DNA from 4 places in the Paenibacillus sp. RC84 genome. Region 4 is predicted to be linked to each of the others. Evidence: riboswitches for the same ligand, from Rfam matches in the RefSeq annotation. Region 4 holds a riboswitch; each other region holds the start of a gene.
What was found. Region 4 has a riboswitch for cobalamin ahead of nrdI (class Ib ribonucleoside-diphosphate reductase assembly flavoprotein NrdI). Riboswitches for the same ligand answer to the same signal wherever they lie in the genome.

Region 1: it holds a riboswitch for cobalamin, as region 4 does, so the genes downstream of both, metE (5-methyltetrahydropteroyltriglutamate--homocysteine S-methyltransferase) here and nrdI (class Ib ribonucleoside-diphosphate reductase assembly flavoprotein NrdI) in region 4, are expected to answer to the same signal.
Region 2: it holds a riboswitch for cobalamin, as region 4 does, so the genes downstream of both, ABH899_RS03850 (ABC transporter substrate-binding protein) here and nrdI (class Ib ribonucleoside-diphosphate reductase assembly flavoprotein NrdI) in region 4, are expected to answer to the same signal.
Region 3: it holds a riboswitch for cobalamin, as region 4 does, so the genes downstream of both, cobJ (precorrin-3B C(17)-methyltransferase) here and nrdI (class Ib ribonucleoside-diphosphate reductase assembly flavoprotein NrdI) in region 4, are expected to answer to the same signal.

The regions. Positions count from the first base shown of each region.
Region 1 is NZ_JBGBYL010000004.1:449,501-454,471, forward strand. Features, by position in the region: gene ABH899_RS12265 (hypothetical protein) at 1-256, shown strand, start outside; gene ABH899_RS12270 (arylamine N-acetyltransferase family protein) at 253-1,038, shown strand; cobalamin riboswitch at 1,089-1,280, shown strand; gene metE (5-methyltetrahydropteroyltriglutamate--homocysteine S-methyltransferase) at 1,467-3,764, shown strand; gene ABH899_RS12280 (YolD-like family protein) at 3,978-4,220, shown strand; gene ABH899_RS12285 (FAD-dependent oxidoreductase) at 4,329-4,971, shown strand, end outside.
Region 2 is NZ_JBGBYL010000002.1:23,661-28,631, forward strand. Features, by position in the region: gene ABH899_RS03835 (aminotransferase class I/II-fold pyridoxal phosphate-dependent enzyme) at 1-630, shown strand, start outside; gene ABH899_RS03840 (aspartyl-phosphate phosphatase Spo0E family protein) at 701-961, shown strand; gene ABH899_RS03845 (hypothetical protein) at 1,016-1,591, shown strand; cobalamin riboswitch at 1,719-1,924, shown strand; gene ABH899_RS03850 (ABC transporter substrate-binding protein) at 2,103-3,110, shown strand; gene ABH899_RS03855 (FecCD family ABC transporter permease) at 3,111-4,148, shown strand; gene ABH899_RS03860 (ABC transporter ATP-binding protein) at 4,148-4,933, shown strand.
Region 3 is NZ_JBGBYL010000011.1:63,862-68,832, reverse strand. Features, by position in the region: gene ABH899_RS23460 (sirohydrochlorin chelatase) at 1-631, opposite strand, end outside; gene cobJ (precorrin-3B C(17)-methyltransferase) at 693-2,612, opposite strand; cobalamin riboswitch at 2,970-3,159, opposite strand; gene ABH899_RS23450 (glycoside hydrolase family 13 protein) at 3,265-4,953, opposite strand.
Region 4 is NZ_JBGBYL010000010.1:95,581-100,551, reverse strand. Features, by position in the region: gene nrdE (class 1b ribonucleoside-diphosphate reductase subunit alpha) at 1-1,105, opposite strand, end outside; gene nrdI (class Ib ribonucleoside-diphosphate reductase assembly flavoprotein NrdI) at 1,092-1,451, opposite strand; gene ABH899_RS21985 (hypothetical protein) at 1,542-1,703, shown strand; cobalamin riboswitch at 1,741-1,936, opposite strand; gene ABH899_RS21980 (hypothetical protein) at 2,457-4,553, opposite strand; gene ABH899_RS21975 (aldolase catalytic domain-containing protein) at 4,725-4,971, opposite strand, start outside.

The DNA.
Region 1 (4,971 bases), on a different contig from region 4:
CAGTGAAGAGCAGTTCGATGAATGGGTTGCAAAAGCGAAAGAAATCGCCTCTCGGCATCATGCCATGGTCATCGGGACGAGTCATGCGGACGGATCCTTTCGCGGCAGCGAAGTTTCACTGCCTATCGCGTATTGGATAGACCGGGACGGCGAGCCTCTGTTCATTTCCAAATGCGATGTGCGCAGCCGTGTTGTGGATCTCCGTACCAAAGAAATCAGGGTCTGCGAGCCTGCCGTAAAGGAGGATGTCTCGTGAGGACGGATAGAGAAGCTTTGAAACCTGAAGTGGAGGCTTACCTCAACCGAATCGGTTACGAAGGGCCGCTGGACGGCAGTTATGAAGCGCTGGCTTTGCTGCAGGAGCAGCATCTGCACACCGTTCCGTATGAAAATCTGGATATCCTGAACGGTATTCCGCTGTCTCTGGACATAAAGCATCTGCGCCACAAAATCGTCGAGCGGCGGCGGGGCGGCTACTGCTTCGAGCTGAACGCCCTGTTCGGCTGGCTGCTGCGCCAGCTCGGTTACCCCGTGACCGATTATGTCGCCCGGTTCTGGCGAGACGAGACGCAGCTGCCGCCCAAACGCCGCCATCACGTATTGAAAGTGGAGGCGGAGGGGGTCAGCTACTTATGCGACGTAGGTGTCGGGGGCATCGTCCCCCGGAGACCGGTCCGTCTTGCCGAGAAGCTGGAACAGCGGCAGGGCGGGGAGTTATACGCCATGGAGCGGGACCCCGTATTCGGCTGGGTGCTGAGCGAGAACCATCACGGCAGTTGGAGGCGCATTTACTCGTTTACCGAGGAGCCGCAGCTGCCCAAAGATTTTGTCATGGCCAGCTTCTGGTGCGAGCACAGCCCGGACTCCATTTTCACGAAGGATGCGATGGTAGCCGTACGGACCCGTGAGGGGCGCAATTCGGTCTCCGGCAAGGAGTTTAAGCTGTTCACGCCAGAAGGCGTGCGCACGTTCGTGCCCGAAAACGACGCGGCCTACAAGGAAGCTCTGCTTAAATATTTCGGCATTCCTCTGGAATAAAGCTTGCATAAATAAGCTTCGTTGTGTATAGTCATTCCTAAGTTAACCAATTGAATATGTTGGGAATAGGTGCCCAGCCCCTCGGGAGCTGGAGCTTAAAAGGGAAGTCCGGTGAAAAACCGGCGCGGTCCCGCCACTGTAACAGAGGAGTCAAGGCGATTATGCCACTGGTCTTAGACCGGGAAGGCAGCCGAAGATGATGATTCTGGAGCCAGGAGACCTGCCTGTTCTGACAGCACTGCTTTACCTACGGGAGATAGGGAGGTGTTAAAGTACGAGCCGCTGATTATACAAACAGAGGGCGTCTTTATCCTTGCATGCTTCGGGGATAATGACGTCCTTTTCTTATTTTTCGCGTACAAACAAGCAAATGAAACAGAGAACTTATGCAAACATCCAATTCAAGCCACTATCAGGAGGTCAAGATCATGAACGCATTGAAAAGCAGCAGTTTGGGGTACCCGAGGATCGGAGCGGGACGTGAATGGAAGAAGGCGCTGGAGTCTTTCTGGGCCGGTAAAATCGGGGAGCGGGAGCTGACGGACAAGCTGACCGAGGTCCGTTTGGGAAATCTTCGCATTCAGCGGGAGAAGGGCATTGAGCTTATCGCGGTCAACGATTTTTCGGGATACGACCACGTACTGGATACTTCCGCGATGTTCGGAATCGTCCCGGAACGGTTTCAATACGAGGGCGGTGAAGTATCTCCGGGCACCTACTATGCGATGGCTAGAGGCGAGGACGGGGCGGCTGCATGCGAAATGACGAAATGGTTTAACACCAACTATCATTATATTGTGCCGGAACTGCAGGGCGCGAGGCCCGAACTGGTCGAGAACAAGCCTCTCAAAGCTTACCGCGAAGCCAAAGAAGCGCTCGGAATCCAGGGCAAGCCCGTGCTTCTCGGACTGTTTACGTTTTTGAAATTGTCCAAAGGGTACTCCGAGACGGAAACCGATGCCTGGATCGACCGGCTGCTTCCGCTGTACGGCCAAGTGCTGCGAGAGCTGGAACGGGAAGGCGCCGAATGGGTGCAAGTGGACGAACCGGTGCTTTCGACAAACGTATCCGCCGAGGATATGGAACGGATTGAAGCGATCTACAAAGCACTGGCAGAGGCAGCGCCGAAACTGAAAATTATGCTCCAGACCTACTTCGAATCCGTGGAACATTACAGTAGGGTTGTGCAGCTGCCCGTAAGCGGGATCGGGCTTGATTTCGTACACGGCGGTGAGAAGACGCTGAAGCTTCTGAAGAGCGAAGGATTTCCCGAAGGTAAAATTTTGGGAGCGGGTATCGTGGACGGCCGGAATATTTGGCGTTCCGATCTGAAGGAGAAGCTGAATACGCTTCGCGGCATTTTAGCCGTGGTTCCCGAAGAGCGGGTGATCGTCCAGCCATCTTGCAGCCTTCTGCATGTGCCGGTGTCCACCGTTCACGAAGATAAGCTCGATCCGGTGCTGAGAGACGCTCTTGCCTTCGCCGACGAGAAGCTGGAGGAAATCGTCCTGCTGTCCAAGGCGGCGGTATCCCAAACGGCGGACACCGCCGAAGCGCTTCAGCGGAACGAAAAAGCGCTTGCCGCCCTCCGATCTTCCGAAGCTCGCGGCAACAAAGCCGTCCAGGCGGCCGCTCTGCAGCTTCAAAAGGTGCCGGCGGCACGCGGCGCGGATTTCGGCGAGAGGCGGGCCCTTCAGCGCGAGAAGTGGCAGCTGCCATTTCTCCCGACCACGACTATCGGAAGCTTCCCGCAGACAGCGGAAGTCAGACAGGCGCGGTCCAAATGGAGAAAAGCGGAATGGACGGACGAGCAGTATAAAGCGTTTATCCGGAGCGAGATCGATAAATGGATCAAGCTTCAGGAGGAGCTGGATCTGGACGTCCTCGTTCACGGGGAATTCGAACGGACGGACATGGTGGAATTTTTCGGCGAAAAATTGGACGGCTTCGCCTTCACGCGCAACGGCTGGGTGCAGTCCTACGGCTCGCGCTGTGTGAAACCGCCGGTCATTTACGGCGATGTGGCTTTTACGCAGCCGATGACCGTCGAGGAAACCGTCTACGCCCAGTCGCTCACGACACGTCCCGTCAAAGGGATGCTGACCGGACCGGTTACGATTCTTAACTGGTCATTCGTCCGGGACGATCTGTCCAGAGACGTAGTCGCCTATCAGATTTCGCTCGCGCTGGAGAAAGAAGTGCAAGCACTCGAAGAGGCGGGAATCGAAATGATCCAAATCGACGAGCCCGCTGTCCGTGAAGGCCTTCCTCTTAAGAAAGATGAGCACCGGGCTTATCTCGATTGGGCGGTCAACGCTTTCCGCAGCACAACGTCGAACGTGCGGGCCACGACGCAAATTCATACCCATATGTGCTACTGCGAATTCCACGACATGATCGGGTCTATCCGCGATATGGATGCCGACGTCATATCCATTGAAACTTCCCGCAGCCACGGCGAGCTGATCGAAAGCTTCGAACAGCACACCTACGAGAAGGGAATCGGGCTCGGTGTCTACGACATTCACAGTCCGAGGGTCCCTTCCGTCGAAGAGATGGTAAGCATGATCGAGCGTGCGCTGCGCGTACTCGACCCGCAGCTCTTCTGGATTAATCCCGATTGCGGCCTCAAAACGAGAGGCAGCGAGGAAACCGCAGCAGCCCTGCGCAACATGGTTGCGGCCGCCAAACAGTGCCGGGAAACAATGGCCGTTTCTCAAGCTTAACCGAGCAGATCAAGGTTGGCTGCAGATGCTTACGGACATAAGCCGTCCAACAATCCGAGCCTTCGTCCGGTGCAAACCGGGCAGGGGCTTTTTTTTACATTAGCGCGAGAAGAAAATAGGAACGTGAGTTTCCAAACCGTTGGAAGAAACCCATAAACATGGTAAGATAGAAAGATAAACGGCAGAAGGTAAGACCGTCATTCAGGAGGTATAATGGCAAAGGCAAAAGTAAAACGTCCGACCCGGGATGAGTTCGAGCTGGAAGAACTCGGTAACCGGCTGGTGGAAGCGAAGGACGAGGATTCATTAATTCTTCTCACGGTATGGGGCTGGGAGGAGCAGGTCTACGGCAGAATTACGGTCATGGATCCCCGGACGAGACTCGTACACGTTCAGGACGGCGAACAGCTGACGAAAGTTCCTTTTATGGACATTATGCAGGTGGATAACGCCTGATTAGCCTTAGAAGCATCCGGCAGGGTGCTTTTTTACTTTGTGCGGAACGAATAGAATGAGGTCACTCTGGAGAAGTTAGGAGAATATTGGTAAAAGGAGCTAATCCACGTGAACGAAACGAATTCGAGATCAGCCGCCGCTTTCCCCCAGTTTCCGGAATCGTACTGGCTGGCTTCCGCCCAAATTCCCTCCTATTCCAGGCTGAACGAAAATATCCGGGTAGACGCCGCTATCGTCGGCGCCGGAATAACCGGTCTGACGACGGCCTACCTGCTGGCCATGAAAGGCTTGAAAGTCGCGGTTCTGAACGCGGGTCGCATTTTACACGGGACGACCGGATATACGACCGCCAAAATTACAGCCCAGCACGATTTGATCTACGATCAGTATATTTCCGACTTTGGCGTAGAAAAAGCGCGGCTGTACTACGAGGCGAACCGAGACGCTCTTCAGTTCGTCCGTCATCTGGTCAAGGAGCACCACATTCAATGCCAATTTGAAGAACAGGATGCCTTTGTGTACACCGATACGGATTCTTCTCTGCACAAAGTGTTCAAAGAATACGAAGCTTACGAGAAATTGCGAATCCCCGGCAGCTATGTAGAAAAAACCGATCTCCCTTTCGAAACGAAAGGGGCGGTCGTGATGAAAAATCAGGCCCAATACAACCCGGTCCCGTTTCTGACTCATCTGGCTGAAGAAATCGTGCGCAAAGGCGGGCGGATTTACGAGGAAACCACCGTAACCGGAT
Region 2 (4,971 bases), on a different contig from region 4:
GGCATCATGACGTACGAGGACTGGGAGCCGATCGCCCGGATCGTGGAAGAGAACGATCTGATCGTCATCGCCGATGAAATTTATGCGGAGCTCACTTACGGAAGCAAGCACGTGAGCTTCGCGTCGCTGCCCGGCATGCGGGACCGCACTGTTCTTGTCAGCGGCTTCGCGAAAGCTTTTGCCATGACGGGCTGGAGAGTCGGCTACATGTGTGGGCATCCGGACCTGATCTCGGCGATGCTGAAGATCCATCAGTACACGGTCATGTGCGCTCCGATCATGGGCCAGATTGCCGCGCTTGAGGCGCTCCGCAACGGACTGGAGGAGAAGGACCGGATGATGGAGTCCTATAACCAGCGCAGACGCCTGGTCGTTCAAGGCTTCCGGCAGATCGGTCTCGACTGCCACGAGCCTCAGGGAGCGTTCTACGCGTTCCCTTCCATCGCTTCGACGGGCCTCAGCTCGGAAGAGTTCGCTCAGCGGCTTCTGACCGAAGCGAAGGTGGCGGCCGTTCCGGGACAGGTATTCGGCAACGGCGGCGAAGGCTTCGTCCGCTGCTCCTATGCGACTTCCGTTTCACAGCTGAACGAAGCTTTGGACCGTATTGGGTCTTTTGTGAAAAAATTGTAAAGACTTGTCCCAAAAAATAGTTTTCAGAATCGGAAAAAACTGATATCTTTAGGGTAAAGGAGGGATATGTATGGCTTATTTAGAATATCGTCTGGCCGACAACTCGGGTTGGTACAGCCATGACGTTTCCGATCAACGCTGGTTATCCAAACGACCTGCCAAATTAGCCTCCCTCTTTCACCTGGAAGAAGAAATTCAGTTTATGCGGCACAGACTGGAACAGATGGTTCAGTCCGGTGAGGCTATGACTTCCGAGTCCGTAATTGAAATGAGTACGCTACTTGATCATAAGATTAACGAATATATGAATCTAGTCCAGAAGAGCCGGTAAATGCCGGCTTTTTTGCAGCGTTTGCACAGGCTATCAGGCAACGGAGGGATTACGATGACACAGAAACGCTGGTTTTCGGCTGCTGTACTGCTTCTATTATTCACCGTCTTGGTTTCCGGGTGCGGGAAGGCCCAGCCCAAAGCGGATGTTTCCATCTTTATGATGGCCCGTGACGGTATACCGGTCGATGCCGCTTTTAAGCTTGAAAATTCGTTGAAAGCGCTTGTGGGGGACAAGCCGTCCATCTATTTGAATACGTCCCCGCTTTTTTCCAATGAGAAGATGATCGTCGAAATGGGATACGGCAATCACGGTATTCTGATCATCCCCGAAGAACAGTTTAAGATTTATGCGGCCGAAGGGGCATTTTTACCGCTGGAAGAGCATTTCAAGCAGGAGGACTATCCGGAGGGCGTACTCGAGGCGACGATTGAACCTGCCGGGAAGAAAAAGAATCCGCCCGAAGCGCCCAAGAAGGAGACGCATCTGTACGGCATTCCGCTCCAGTATTCCAAGTGGATGAAGGATAACGGCGTAGAGGGCAAAGGGCTCGTCGCTTTCATGGCGGTGAACAGCCGCAATCCCGAACAGTCGTTCGAGGTGCTCAAAAAGATCGCCGCTAAATCCTGACGCGACGGCCTCGGCGCCGCCACGACTCTATGGCCCGCGCGAGGAACTGCAAGCGGTGCGGTGACTAAAGTCCTTGTCTTTCCGGCGCCGCTTGGCCTATAATGGGGGATGAACTTGAAGGCCCAACCTCATACGTTTACCGTCAGGTCCCGAAGCGGCGTCTCCCAACGGAGCCGAAGCCCAGGGTGAAAAGGGAAGCCGGTGCAAATCCGGCACGGTCCCGCCACTGTAATACGGAGATCGTCTTACGATGCCACTGTCCGCGCGCGGATGGGAAGGCAAGACGGTCAGTCATCCGTAAGTCAGGAGACCTGCCTGCCGGTTTGCAGCACAATATCCTTCGAGGAGAGGATCGCGCGAAACCGGAAAGGACGTCCGACTGACGGCCGTTTCACCTCGTGATTCCGAAAGTTATCCCCTCTATCTCCGGATAGAGGGGATTTTTTGTTGACATGCGCGAACATCGTGGGACAACTTCAAGTCAAACTAAATCAGCAAGGGAGTAGAGAACATGAACAACGAACGAAGAACCGCTAGGGGTTTTAAATACGCCCTGCTGCTGCTTGTTTTGACGATGGCCGTCGGCCTGGCAGCCTGCGGCAAGCAAAGCACGGATAACGGGACGGCGGGCTCGGCCTCTCCGGCGGCAAGCACCGCTCCGCAAACGAGCGCGAAGAAAACGCAGTATCCTTTGAAAGTAACCGATGCGACAGGCAAGGAATTTACGTTCGAGAAAGCGCCCGGTAAAATCGTGTCGGTTTCGCCGGCTGAGACGGAAGCTCTTTTTGCGATCGGTCTGGGCGATACAATCGTCGGCGTGTCCGATTTTGACGATTATCCGGCGGAAGCGAAAACGAAGCCGAAAATGGGCGGAATTACGCAGCCTAACCAGGAATCGGTTATCGCGTCGGGAGCCGACGTTGTTTTCACAGGCGTTTCGATGAAAAAAGAATCGGTCGAAAAGCTGCGCGCCATGGGCATCAACGTGTTCAAGGTGGAGCCTAAGACGCTTGACGACGTCATGAAAAATATTCAGCTCTACGGTCAGATTACCGACCATCAGGAACAGGCGGAAAAAGTTGTCGCAAAAATGAAAGAGGACCGTCAGAAAGTTACGGATGCCGTAAAAACCGTAGCGGCGGACAAGAAGAAAAAAGTCTACATCGAATTCTCTCCGGGCTGGACAGTCGGCAAGGGCGAATTCATGGATGAGCTGATCACGCTGGCGGGCGGTGTCAATGTCGCTTCCGACATTACGGGCTGGAAGCAGATCAGCGAGGAGAAAATCATTCAGCAGAACCCGGACGTTATTTTATTCGCCAAAGACGTGGTGGATGACAAAACGAAGAAGAGTCTTGAAGAACTCATTCGCGGACGCAGCGGGTGGAACGAAATCAATGCGGTCAAAAACAACCAGGTAATCGGTCTCGACCAGAATACGCTGACCCGTCCGGGACCGCGTCTGACAGAGGGACTCCTGCAAATGGCTAAAGCCATCTATCCGGACTTGGTGAAATAAATGAAACCTAAATGGGGACTTTGGGGAGGAGTAGGAGTTTTACTCCTTCTTCTTTCTATTGTGCTGAGTCTTTCGCTGGGCTCGGCCCATCTGCCGGTGAGTCAGATCGCTTCGATTCTGGGGAGCAAGCTGCCTTGGATCGGAGACCGAATCACGCCGGACTGGCCCGTATCCTCGGAGCAGATTATTATGAAGGTAAGGCTGCCGCGCGTAATGCTGGCCATCCTTGTCGGGGCCTCCCTTTCGGTAGCGGGAGCCGCTTTTCAAGGCGTTCTGCGCAATCCGCTTGCGGACCCGTATACGCTTGGGGTCAGCAGCGGAACGAGCGTCGGCGCGGCGTTCGTCATTTACTTCGGTCTGCAGACGACGTTTTTCGGGACGTGGACGATACCGGTCGTCGGGTTTGCTACAGGAGCCGTTTCGCTTTGGATCGTTCTACGACTGGCCCGGACTGACGGCAAAATCCGTATGGAGACGCTGCTGCTTTCCGGTGTCGTGATGCAGGCGTTTCTCGGCTCCGTGGTTTCTTTTCTGGTGTCGATGTCCAAGCAGGTCGTCAATGAAATCATTTTCTGGCTAATGGGCAGCCTCGCTATGAAAGGCTGGTCGTACACAACCGTTCTCCTTCCGTATTTCCTCGTAACTTTCGTTGTGCTCTACAGCTATGCGCGGACACTCAACTTGCTGGCGCTCGGGGAACGTCAGGCCGCCCATCTGGGTATCCATGTCGAACGGACGAAATTGATCGTGCTGATCACCGCGACACTGGTGACGGCTGCGGCCGTTTCCGTATCCGGCGTCATCGGGTTTGTCGGGCTGATCGTGCCTCATCTGATCCGTCTGATCGCGGGACCGGATTACCGGCTGATCGTGCCGCTTTCCGCCGTTGGCGGAGCCATCTACGTCCTTTGGGCCGACACGCTGGCCCGGACGCTTCTAAGCCCGACAGAGATTCCGCTCGGCGTAATCACCGCGTTTCTGGGTGCGCCGTTCTTCGCTTATCTGCTGCGCAAACAGAAGAAATGGGGGAGAAGCTGATGGAACCGATCATCGAAGTGCAGGGTGCTGGAAAAAGTTTCGGCGGAACCCGCGTGCTCAAAGATATCCGTTTCGAGGTGAAGCCCGGCGAATTTTTCGGCATCATCGGGCCCAACGGGAGCGGCAAATCGACTCTGCTGAGGCTTATCTCCGGCGTAGACCCCCTTACGGAAGGCCGTATTCTTCTCCAGGGGAGGGAAGTCGCGGGCTACGCCCGCAAGGAGCTGGCACGCTGGCTTGCCGTGCTTCAGCAGGATGCGCTGCCTCCGCTCGGTTTCACCGTCCGTGAGGTGGTCGAAATGGGCCGGTTCCCTTTCCAGAACTGGCTCGGCGAAGACCGGGAGGACGCCGCTGCGCTTATCGACCGGATTATGCGGCGGCTCGATCTGGAGCCGCTGGCCGACCGGACGGTCGAGAACCTGAGCGGAGGCCAGAAACAGCGCGTGGCGCTGGCGAAGGTGATGGCGCAGGAGCCCCGACTGCTGCTGCTCGACGAGCCTACGACTTACCTGGACATCGGCTATCAGATGCAGCTGATGGACTACGTGCGGCAGTGGCAGCGGGAAGAAGGGTTGACGGTGGTCGCCGTCCTTCACGATTTGAACCTGGCCTCTCTCTACTGCGAACGGCTTCTCGTCGTTCACGAGGGAGAAGGCGTATCGATCGGCACGCCGGAGGAAATTATGAGAAGCGAGCTGATCCTGGACGTCTACGGGACGGAACCGATCGTCCTGGAGCATCCGGATCACGGCATTCCTCAAATCCTGCTGCGCCGGGGAGATTGAATAGAGTGAATCCGGACCGCCCGCAGGGCGGTTTACAT
Region 3 (4,971 bases), on a different contig from region 4:
GCATGCCTTCCATCCGTTTGATCAAAATCCCCGTAAAAAGAAAATAAGGAAGCACGATCACTTTCTTCGCGCCCAATCTCAGGCAGCGTTCGATCCCGTTCTCCAGAAGCGGCGCCGTTACGCCGATAAATGCCGTTTCGACCCAGGGAACCTGGAGCTTTTCCCAGAGCAAGCGGGAAATTTTGAACAGCTCGCTGTTCGCATCGGGATCGCTGCTTCCGCGTCCGACAACCAGTACGGCGGTATCCCCCGGCGTTTCATCGCGGAACCGGTCCGCCCCGCCCAGCCTTGCCGTCATGATGTCGACTACACCTTCATGTACGCCGATCGGCCGTCCGTAAATGAACTGCACGCCCGGGTAACGCTCTTTCGCTTCGTCAATGACAGCCGGAATATGAATCTTGGCATGACCGGCGGAAAATAAAATGATCGGCACCACGGCAATCCGGGTGGCTCCTCTGTTGACGCAAGTCTGTATCCCTTGCGAAATTGTCGGTTTTTCAAGCTCCAGAAAACAGGTTTCGATTATGGCCTGCTCCATCGTTTCGGCGAGCCGGCTTACAAACGCCCGGACCTCGCTGTTCCCTTCCGCGTCACGGCTTCCGTGACCTACAAACAGTACCGCATCCATCGGTTCTGCCTCCTTTTTTGTATCCCTGTATTGAAAAGAACTCCTCGTGTTTACGGGTTCGTTAATCTCCGCACAAAGCGTTTTCGATTTGAAAAGCGGGGACTTCCCGGTGACGGTAGCCCTCCAGCTCTTTTACGCGGGCAAAAAACTTATGGAACCGTTCGTTCGGGTGCCCTTCGTTCCGGTACCGGGCGACGATCCGCTCTATGGTCTCGACCAGCTTGTCCGGCTCGATGCCTTCCGCAACGGGCTGCGCCGCGTGGGCATTGCGGCCGACCGTTTTCCCCCCGAGGAACAGATCAAACTTCTCCCGGCGGTACACGATGCCGATATCTTCCTTCACCGCGCCGTAGCAGGCCATGCCGCAGCCGTTGAAACCGATTTTCATCTCTTTGGGCACGGCCGCTCCGCCCAGAAGATCGTGAAGCTCCTCCGCATACGGCACGGCGTCGCCCTTGTCCATATTGCAGAAGTCGCAGGCTTTGACCTGGACCACATCGCCGACCGGAGCCAGCAGAAGCCCTTCTCCGCGAAGCCGTTTCGTTACGGAATCGGGATCATCGGTCCGCAGCTTGACGAGCAGTTGATGATGGGGCGTATACTCCATCGTTCCTGTATCGCCGACAGCGGCCGCGAGGACCATCAGCTGTTTGGCGGTCAGGTTTTTGTTCGCGAGTCCGGGGCTGACGGCGAACTCGAGAATAGCCTGCTGGCGGAAAAATCCGCTTGGGGAAGCGGAGGGAGCCGTTCCGCCGGGCTCGCCCGTCACGAGACGGAGCGCCTCTTCCGCCAGCTCATAGGCGGTAGGAGCCGAAGCCTCGACGGAAGCCGCAGGTGCGGCAGACGGACGTAGGGCGACCGCAACCGCCGAGTCCCCGTACTCCCCGGCCCCCGAAGACGCGGGCTTATCGTACGCGGACCGTGTCCCGGCCGCTTGTATGCGGACCGGCGAATCTTCGCGGTCGTAGTCGTCGGCAGTACCGGTTCCTTCGGCTTCGGGGCTGTATTCGCCGTAGCCGTCATCCCCGTACTCGTCCTCGTCGAAGAAGGACGGCAGACCGGCGCTGCCGGCTTCCCGCTGCTCCGCGGACCGGAGAGCGGCACCGGGCTGTACCGGCAGGGCCGCTTCCGTTTCCGCGCCGGTTTCCGCTTCCTGCTCCAGAGCCCACGGCTCGGCTTCCCGCCGGAGACGCTCATGAGGGCGCAGGGGCTGAATATCGCTGTCCAGCGTATACTTGCGCTGATAGCCCCTCGGCGTAATCATGAGTCCCTCGTAGTTGCGGGTCGCGGAGTTGCCGATGATCACGGTAGTAAGCATGCCGATGTCATGCTCCAGCATCTCCGCAAGCGTCGTCAGCACGACGTGCTCCCTGTCTCGGTAGGCGCTTTTGACGATACCCACCGGAGTATCGGGAGAGCGGTGTTTCAGCAAAATCTGCTGCGTCTCCACGATCTGGCGTGTTCTTCTGCCGCTCCGCGGGTTGTACAGAGCGATGACGAAATCGGCGGATGCGGCCGCTTCGACTCTGCGCCGGATGAGATCCCACGGCGTCAGGTGATCGCTGAGGCTGATCGTGCATGCGTCGTGCATGACGGGAGCTCCAAGCAGCGAAGCGCACGAGTTGATCGCCGAGATGCCGGGCACGATTTCGACTTCCACGCCATCGCTCGGCTTCCACCCTTTCTCGATCAGCACCTCGTACACGAGACCCGCCATACCGTAGACGCCCGCATCGCCGCTGGATATAACGGCCACCTTACGCCCGGCCTCCGCCTGTCTGACGGCTTCCTGCGCACGGCTCACTTCCTCGGTCATGCCCGTACGCACGACCTGTTTGCCGTCGATCAGACTGCGTATCAGATCCACGTAAGTGTTATAGCCAATAATGACTTCGCTTTCCGAAATCGCCTCGCGCGCGCGTTTTGTAATATGGGCTTCGTCCCCGGGGCCAAATCCGATGATAAGCAGTTTACCGGCCATTCCCATTCCTCCTCTTCCCTGTAAAAAAAGCTCCAGCGCTTACGCTGAACAACCGTTATCAAGCAGTCCGGCCTTCCTGTCCGCTTCGAACAGGCGGCCTTCTATATGCACGGCGGTGCGCCTTCCGGCGGCCTGCCGTTTGCCTTCCCGTCTCGTCCGGACAATAAAAAAAGCATTTCCACCCTCTTCGGATAGAAATGCTTCGAACTTTCGAGCCATTAAGCGGGAATATCCCGCATATGCTTCCAACCCGCACAGTCGCCGGCCCCGGGCAGTCTTGTACGCCCACGTTCCGGCAAGCCGCCGTTGGCAGCGATTCAGCCGTTCTCAACACCTCCCTAAATCCTCGTAGGTTATCTAGTGTTATTTAAACAGGCAGGTCTCCTGGCTCGGAGCTTTCTTCGGCGCCTTCCCGGAAAATCCAGTGACGTTGATGCCGAAAAAAATTTTCCCCTGCGATTGCAGGGGGCTCCTTACAGTGGCGGGTCCGCGTCGGTCTTTCACCGAACTTCCCGTTTTAAGCCGAACCCGGTTCTTATGGACTGTCTGATCCGTTCGAATGGGCTCCGCACCTGTTTTTACCATATTCGATTGTGTTCTGTTCATCATAACATCCGGTCAAAGAACTTGTCTATGCCGATAAAAGCTCCCCTCAACCGAGCAGATAAACTCTGGCTTCATAAGGCCGCAGTTTGAGGACGCCGGTATCCTCGCCGGAGACGGGATCGTAATTTGAAATGAGAAGCTCCGCGTTCTTCCCCTTTCCCAGCTCTTCCGGCCATGTAAACTCCGGCGTTCCGTCGAAAAAGTTCAGAATCACCAGCAGCTTCTCCCCGTTCAGCGTCCGCGTATACGCATAAATTTCCGTGTCCAGCGGAAGCAGAAGCTTATATTCGCCGTAAACGATGACGGGATGCTTTTTGCGAAGCGCGATTAAGCTGCGGTAGTAGTGGTAGACGGACTGCGGATCGGCTGCCGCTGCCGCCGCATTGATCCCGGGATAATTCGGGTTCACCTTGATCCACGGTTCCCCCGTCGTAAATCCGGCGTTCGCCGTGTCGTCCCACTGCATGGGGGTGCGGGCGTTGTCCCGGCTTTTTTTCCAGATCGCCTTCATGACTTCGTCCTGGGGCTTGCCGAGCAGCTTGGCCTGCTTGTAGTAATTGATCGTTTCCACATCGCGGTAATCGCCGATCAGATCGAACGCGACATTGGTCATGCCGATTTCTTCCCCCTGAAAAATATACGGCGTCCCTTCCAGCGTCAGGAGAAACGCAGCCAGCATTTTCGCGGATTCCACCCGGTACCGGCCTTCATCTCCGAACCTCGAAACGGGACGGGGCTGATCGTGATTGCCGAGATAGTTGGCATTCCAGCCTTTGCCGTGAAGGACCGTCTGCCAGCGGCTCATCACTTTTTTCAGCTCCAGCAGGGTCCACGGCTTCGACTCCCATTTGCCCGTCCCGGCGGAAGCCGCATCCAGATTCATATGCTCGAACTGGAAAACCATGTTCAGCTCATGGCGCTCATCCCCCACGTAATCCAGCGCCTGCTCCGGACCCAGTCCGGATGTTTCGCCGACCGTCATGATGTCGTAGTTAAACAGCACCCGGTCATTGAGTTTGTGCAGCAGCGTATGTACCTTTTCCAGGTTCGAAAAAAGCTGGTAAGCCTGCACAACGGGCAAATGCCGGGGATTATCGGCATCCGGCAGCCCTTGCGCTTTTACGATATGAGCGATGGCATCGAAGCGGAAACCGTCGACACCCTTGCCTAGCCACCATTGCACCATTCTGAAAAGCTCGTCGACCATTTCGTCGTTCTCCCAGTTGAGGTCGGGCTGATGCTTCGAATACAGATGCATGTAATACTCATCCGTCTCCGGGTCGTGCTCCCAGACGCTTCCGCTGAAGTAAGACTCCCAGTTGTTCGGGAAGAGCCCCTCTCTCCCCTTCCTCCAGATATAATAGTCGCGTTTGGGATTGTCCCTGGAAGAACGCGATTCTTTAAACCAGGCATGCTGATCGGAGGTATGATTCAGCACAAGATCCATCATGATTTTCAGCCCGCGCTTGCGCGCTTCCAGAAGCAGCTCGTCAAAATCCTCCATCGTGCCGTACTGCGGATCGATCTCGTAATAATCGCTGATATCGTAGCCGTTGTCGGCGCCCGGCGAGCGGTAAACGGGACACAGCCAGATGACGTTGACGCCAAGCTCCGCGAGATAATCCAGCTTGGAAATAATCCCGCGCAGGTCCCCTCGGCCGTCCCCGTCCGAATCCTTGAAGCTGGACGGATAAATTTGGTACACGACACTTTCTTTCCACCATGTTTGGTTCATGTGAATTCTCTCCTCTCC
Region 4 (4,971 bases):
TGCCGATGTCTTTCAGGGCATGTCCGCGGTTCGCGTTGGAACGGTTCATGATGTAAGGATAGCCGGATTCCAGCTGGATAACGGCAATTTTGGTCAGCATGTCGCGGGCGCTCATGACGACTTTCTTCTTCACGTTCGGGTTGGCTAGCAGCTCTTCGTACATGTCGTCGATATTCATATCGTCGAGGTGACGGCCGTACTCCTTGTAGACGGAGAACGGGGCGAACACGTGCAGCGGCTTGTTCTGCTCGGCCAGCTCGTAAAACTTCTGCGGCACGATCAGGCCGATGGAAAGCGTCTGGATGCGGGATTTCTCGTCCGCGTTGATCTTTTTGCAGTCGAGGAATTCGATGATGTCCCAGCCGAATACGGAGTAGTAGACCGCTCCGGAGCCCCGGCGCTGACCCATCTGGTCCGCATAGGAGAAGGCATCCTCAAGGAGCTTCATGACGGGCATGATGCCCTTCGCGGCGCCTTCGACGCCTTTGATCGGCTCGCCGCGTCCGCGCAGCTTGGACATGTTCACGGCTACGCCACCGCCGATTTTGGACAGCTGCATGCAGGTGCCGATGACGTACTGAATGGAGTTCAGGGAGTCGTCCATCTCCAGCAGGAAGCAGGAGACCATTTCGCCCCGGCGGCTGCGTCCGGCGTTCAGGAACGTCGGCGTTGCCGGCTGGACGCGCTGCTCGATGATCGCCTTGGCGATCCGCTGGGCTTTGCCGATATCGCCTTCACCCAAGTGAAGGGCGACGATGGCGGCACGGTCCTCGTACGATTCGAGGACTTGCTTTTTATCGTTGGTACGCAGGGCGTAATCTTTATAAAATTTCGAAGCGGCCATGTAGGATTGGAACTTAAAGCCGCTTTCGCGGATGGTTTCGTGGATGGCTTCGATCTGCTCCAGCGTGTAGTGTTCGTACACGTTCTCGTAGAAATCTTCGCCGATCAGATAATCGTAGCGTTCTTTGATGCTGCCGAAAGGAACGGTCTGCCCCTGCACTTCTTCAAGGAAGGCGTCCAGCGCTTCGCGGTCTTTCTCCAGACGGTAAAACCCGTCTTCCCCCGGTATCATGAGTTCGTTGTTCAGTTCAATATGCTTCAAGATGGCGCACCCCTTTATGGAATCGTTCCACGTCGCTAGACGTGCCGGAAAGTTCGAATTTGGCAAGCACCGGAACACCGTATGCCGATGAAATGCGGTCGGCGCTCAGGGCAAAGGATTGTCCCCAGTTCTGGTTGCCGCTTGCGGCTACACCGCGCAGAAGGGAAGAGTGATGTTTCAGAAAGTCCAGCACTTTGCCGGGAATTTGACCGAATCCGGTCGTATAGGTAACAAGGACGAACGGCTCCTGGATCGTCAAATCCTCTTCGATCCGTACGGCCTTCAAATTCAGCTTGTTAATGAATCGTTGAACATTTCCCGTACGGGAATCGTACACTACCAGCATGGAAGCATCTTCCTTTCCACTCTTTCAAAAATACGGGGCGCGCCGACCACGGGAAGTAGTCGGCGCGCCCGGATGAAAGCCGCTCCTTGTGTGACAAAGAGCGGCTCTAAATTCACAGTCAGCTTCCAGCCCTTTCGCGCGCCGCTGACGGCTCTGCAAAAAGGCTGGCTGAAGCCGCGCGTACAAGCCGGCTGCCCGGCTCCCCGCCCGGAGGCGGAAGAGGGGGACAGCCAGGCAAGCGGCTGTATGTGAAAAACGTCCGGACACCTCCCTATCTCCCGTAGGTTCAGCGGTGTCTTTCAGACAGGCAGGTCTCCTGGCTCCAGGTTCATTGCGCCCCTCCGCGGCCTTCCCGACGGCATTCGTCAGTGGCGGTATGGGTGGGGCGCTCCCCGTTGACAGTGGCGGGACCGCGCCGGATTCTCACCGGACTTCCCTTTTGATTCCCGCCTGGTAGGCGGGAAACCTGTCCAATCCATATATAGTCTATATATAGTGAATATGTAGGTGATAGATATGAATTTACCTCAATATATTGTGGTTTGTCAACTGTGCGTAAGGACTCAACAAGGGGAGAAAAACCGAGATATAAGGCGAAAAAGGTGTGATAACCTGCCCATAAACGGGCGAGATTTTATTTCGGATTCTTTTTATTTCGACAAAGTTTGCGGGCGGCGGAGGGACGTGCATCCACGCTGGTCTCCAGGCGCTGAGCGGGGGTTTTACTTGCATCTAAATAAAAAAGGATCAAGCTCCTTGGATTGGAGCTTGATCCTTTTTTACATGTTTAAATTCTTTTTGTTGTTCTTTTTATAAAGAATCATTATGCCAGCAAGTATCCATTCGATCACGTGCAGAGCGACAGATAAAGTGAGAGCGGATAAAAAATCCTTGATGTACACACCGGGAATCAGATGAGCAAAAACATAAATCAAAAGACAGTCCGCAATTATCGTAATGATTTGTCTGCCGTAAACGGAAGGAGGCCTTTGGAGTCCGGCTGTCTCACTGGCCGCTGCCCTGCCTAACCAGCTCATCCACGGACCACGCCACGCACCAGGGATACTGGTTTTTCGTTTCCTGCGGAATCCAGTAGCAGCGGTCCGTTTTATTTTTATCGGGGTAAAACACATACATGAGCAGCTTCACTTCGCTGATATCATCGGTTTCGCCCGGACGGGGATTCGGGTAACGGACCGTACAGCCCATTTGAGATGAGAACTGGGTGGACACGTTCACTTCATACGTGTACATGAAGCTGGACCCTACACCGATCGAAAACACATCGCCGGGCGCCTTGCCCGCAGGCTTGCATTCAACGGATACGCTGTTGGAAACGGAGGTGATGGTTTTGCTGACTTTAATAAAATTTTCTTCGATTTTCATGGATTCCGACCAATTCACCGGCATACTGAACGAAAGCTGCTTATCCGCATAATCGGGCAGCGCCGTAAATCTTTGCACATAATTCTCGATGCGGTTCGGATCGGGCTGTTTCGGAAACGTGCTCAAGGATTTGCCTTTGCGGGCTTCGATGCTAAGATCCGATACGGAGAAAAGACTGAGCTGCACGCCCAGGTCGTTCTCCTGCCAATCCGCCAGTTTGTAGGTAAGCCTGGTTATGTTGGGCCGGATATACAAATGTGCAGCCGTTTTTTTGGTGGCAGACGGGTACAGTTCAATCGAAAATTCCTTGATGCTCTTCATTTCGGAAGTGACGGACCGCGTCCGCTCATAAGCGATCTTCAGCTCGCCGCCGAGACCTACAACCGGAACTTTGCCGCTAAAGTTGAGAGAAGCGCCGAATTTGTACTTCGCGGATACCGCCGCCTGCTCCTCCTTCGACCACTTGAACCGGAAGGAACAGATAGAATCTTTAAGCTCGGAGCCGTTCAGCACGTGGGGAGGGGGGCTTTCCACAACGCCCAGAAACGTAAGATGGTCATCGTTGGCCCAGTTCGTAAGCGTGTCCGTCAAGGTAAGCCGGTCGGAGCGGTATCGGCCTATTCCGAGATGTTTTTTCATACCGGAGCCGTCGAACGTCTGCGTAAACCAGATTTCCGACCGGATATGTCCCTCGTCCGTAGGTTTGAAAAACTGGAAAGCGTCCACATGGTGCCCGGAAGGCGTCGACATATGCCCCCAGTTCCGGGGAATGGGAGACGACCAGCGGCCCGAAGGGACGGAGTATTCGTATCTCCTGGCTTTGATGTCTTTCTCGGCTTTGCCGCTGACGAACATCTGAAGGACGCTGCCTGTACAGCCATTCTCGATAGAGCCCGGAACGATCGCGAAGTGGCTGACGTTTTCATCTTCCGCTATGGACTGCGGTTCAGTTACTTTCCGGGGCGGCGCATTCTCTTCGTGGTGCAGGAGCCACGTTTTTAAAGCTTCTTTTTTGCGGGGAATGACCGCCTTCGTATCCCGGCTTCTTTGAATGTAGCCGACCATGATCCGCACTTCGCCGCCGGGGTCCCGGTAGCTGCACGCCGCCGCATGAGTGACGTCCGCAATGCCGATTTCATCCGCCTTGCCGTCATTCGCGGGGCGTTGTTCACGGACATCAGTCCGCTCCCACGTCTGCCCTCCGTCATCCGTCCAGTTCAGCGCCAGCTTGCCGTCCGCACCGGAGCCGATGAGATACAAGCGGGTTCCGGCCGACACGGCTGCGAACCGGCTGTCCGTCCGAAGGCGCATGCGCTCGCTTAAGGTAAGAGCCGATGACCATTCGATCCCGTCCTGGGAGGTCATTTGGTGCAGCGCTCCCCTCTGATCCGCGTAAAACAGGTACAGGACGCCTTCATGCGCGCACGCCGCCAGAGCAGGTATCCAGCCTCCGCTGACCCCGTCGCCCCCATAGGCCACTTTGGTCAAATACTCGATACCGAGCGGCCCTTTCTTCTTGTTGGGGCTCTTAACGACTCTGACCATTTCTTGTTTATCATCATTGAGATAGGTTTCCATACAGACGAGATCCAGCAAATTCCCGTTCGTGTAAAAAAGATAAGCTTTATCGTTGAAAAACGTGCCGGCAGCCGGTCCGAGATTGGATGCCCTCGTATAAAACTCCTCAAAAGCATCGTGTTTGGTTTTGGCAGACATGGTCTCACTCCAGTGGTTAATAAGATGGCGTTCTTTTCCATGGACCACTATACCAAACCGAAATTTTTAAGAAAATTAACGAAAGTTAACGGAAAGAGAAGGATTTTAAAATTCCCGGAGACGGAAAAGCAAAAAGATCCCTTCCCGGAGGAAAGGATCTTTTTAAGGTGATTAATTGTTGGCGATAGTTTCCGGCGTCGTCAGCTTGTCGTAGAACTCGACGTACTTGTCCTTGTCCGCGGTGTTGCGGACAGCCATGGCTACGCGCGGGTGTTCGTTGAGCGTTCCGGCGACCATGTAAGGAATGATGTAGCCCCACTCCACTTTCTCGCGCATGGCGACCATGTGGCGTTCGATCAGGTCCAGGACGGGACGCACATCGTAACGCGGGTTTTTCAGGTAGCTGACGAGCAGCTCG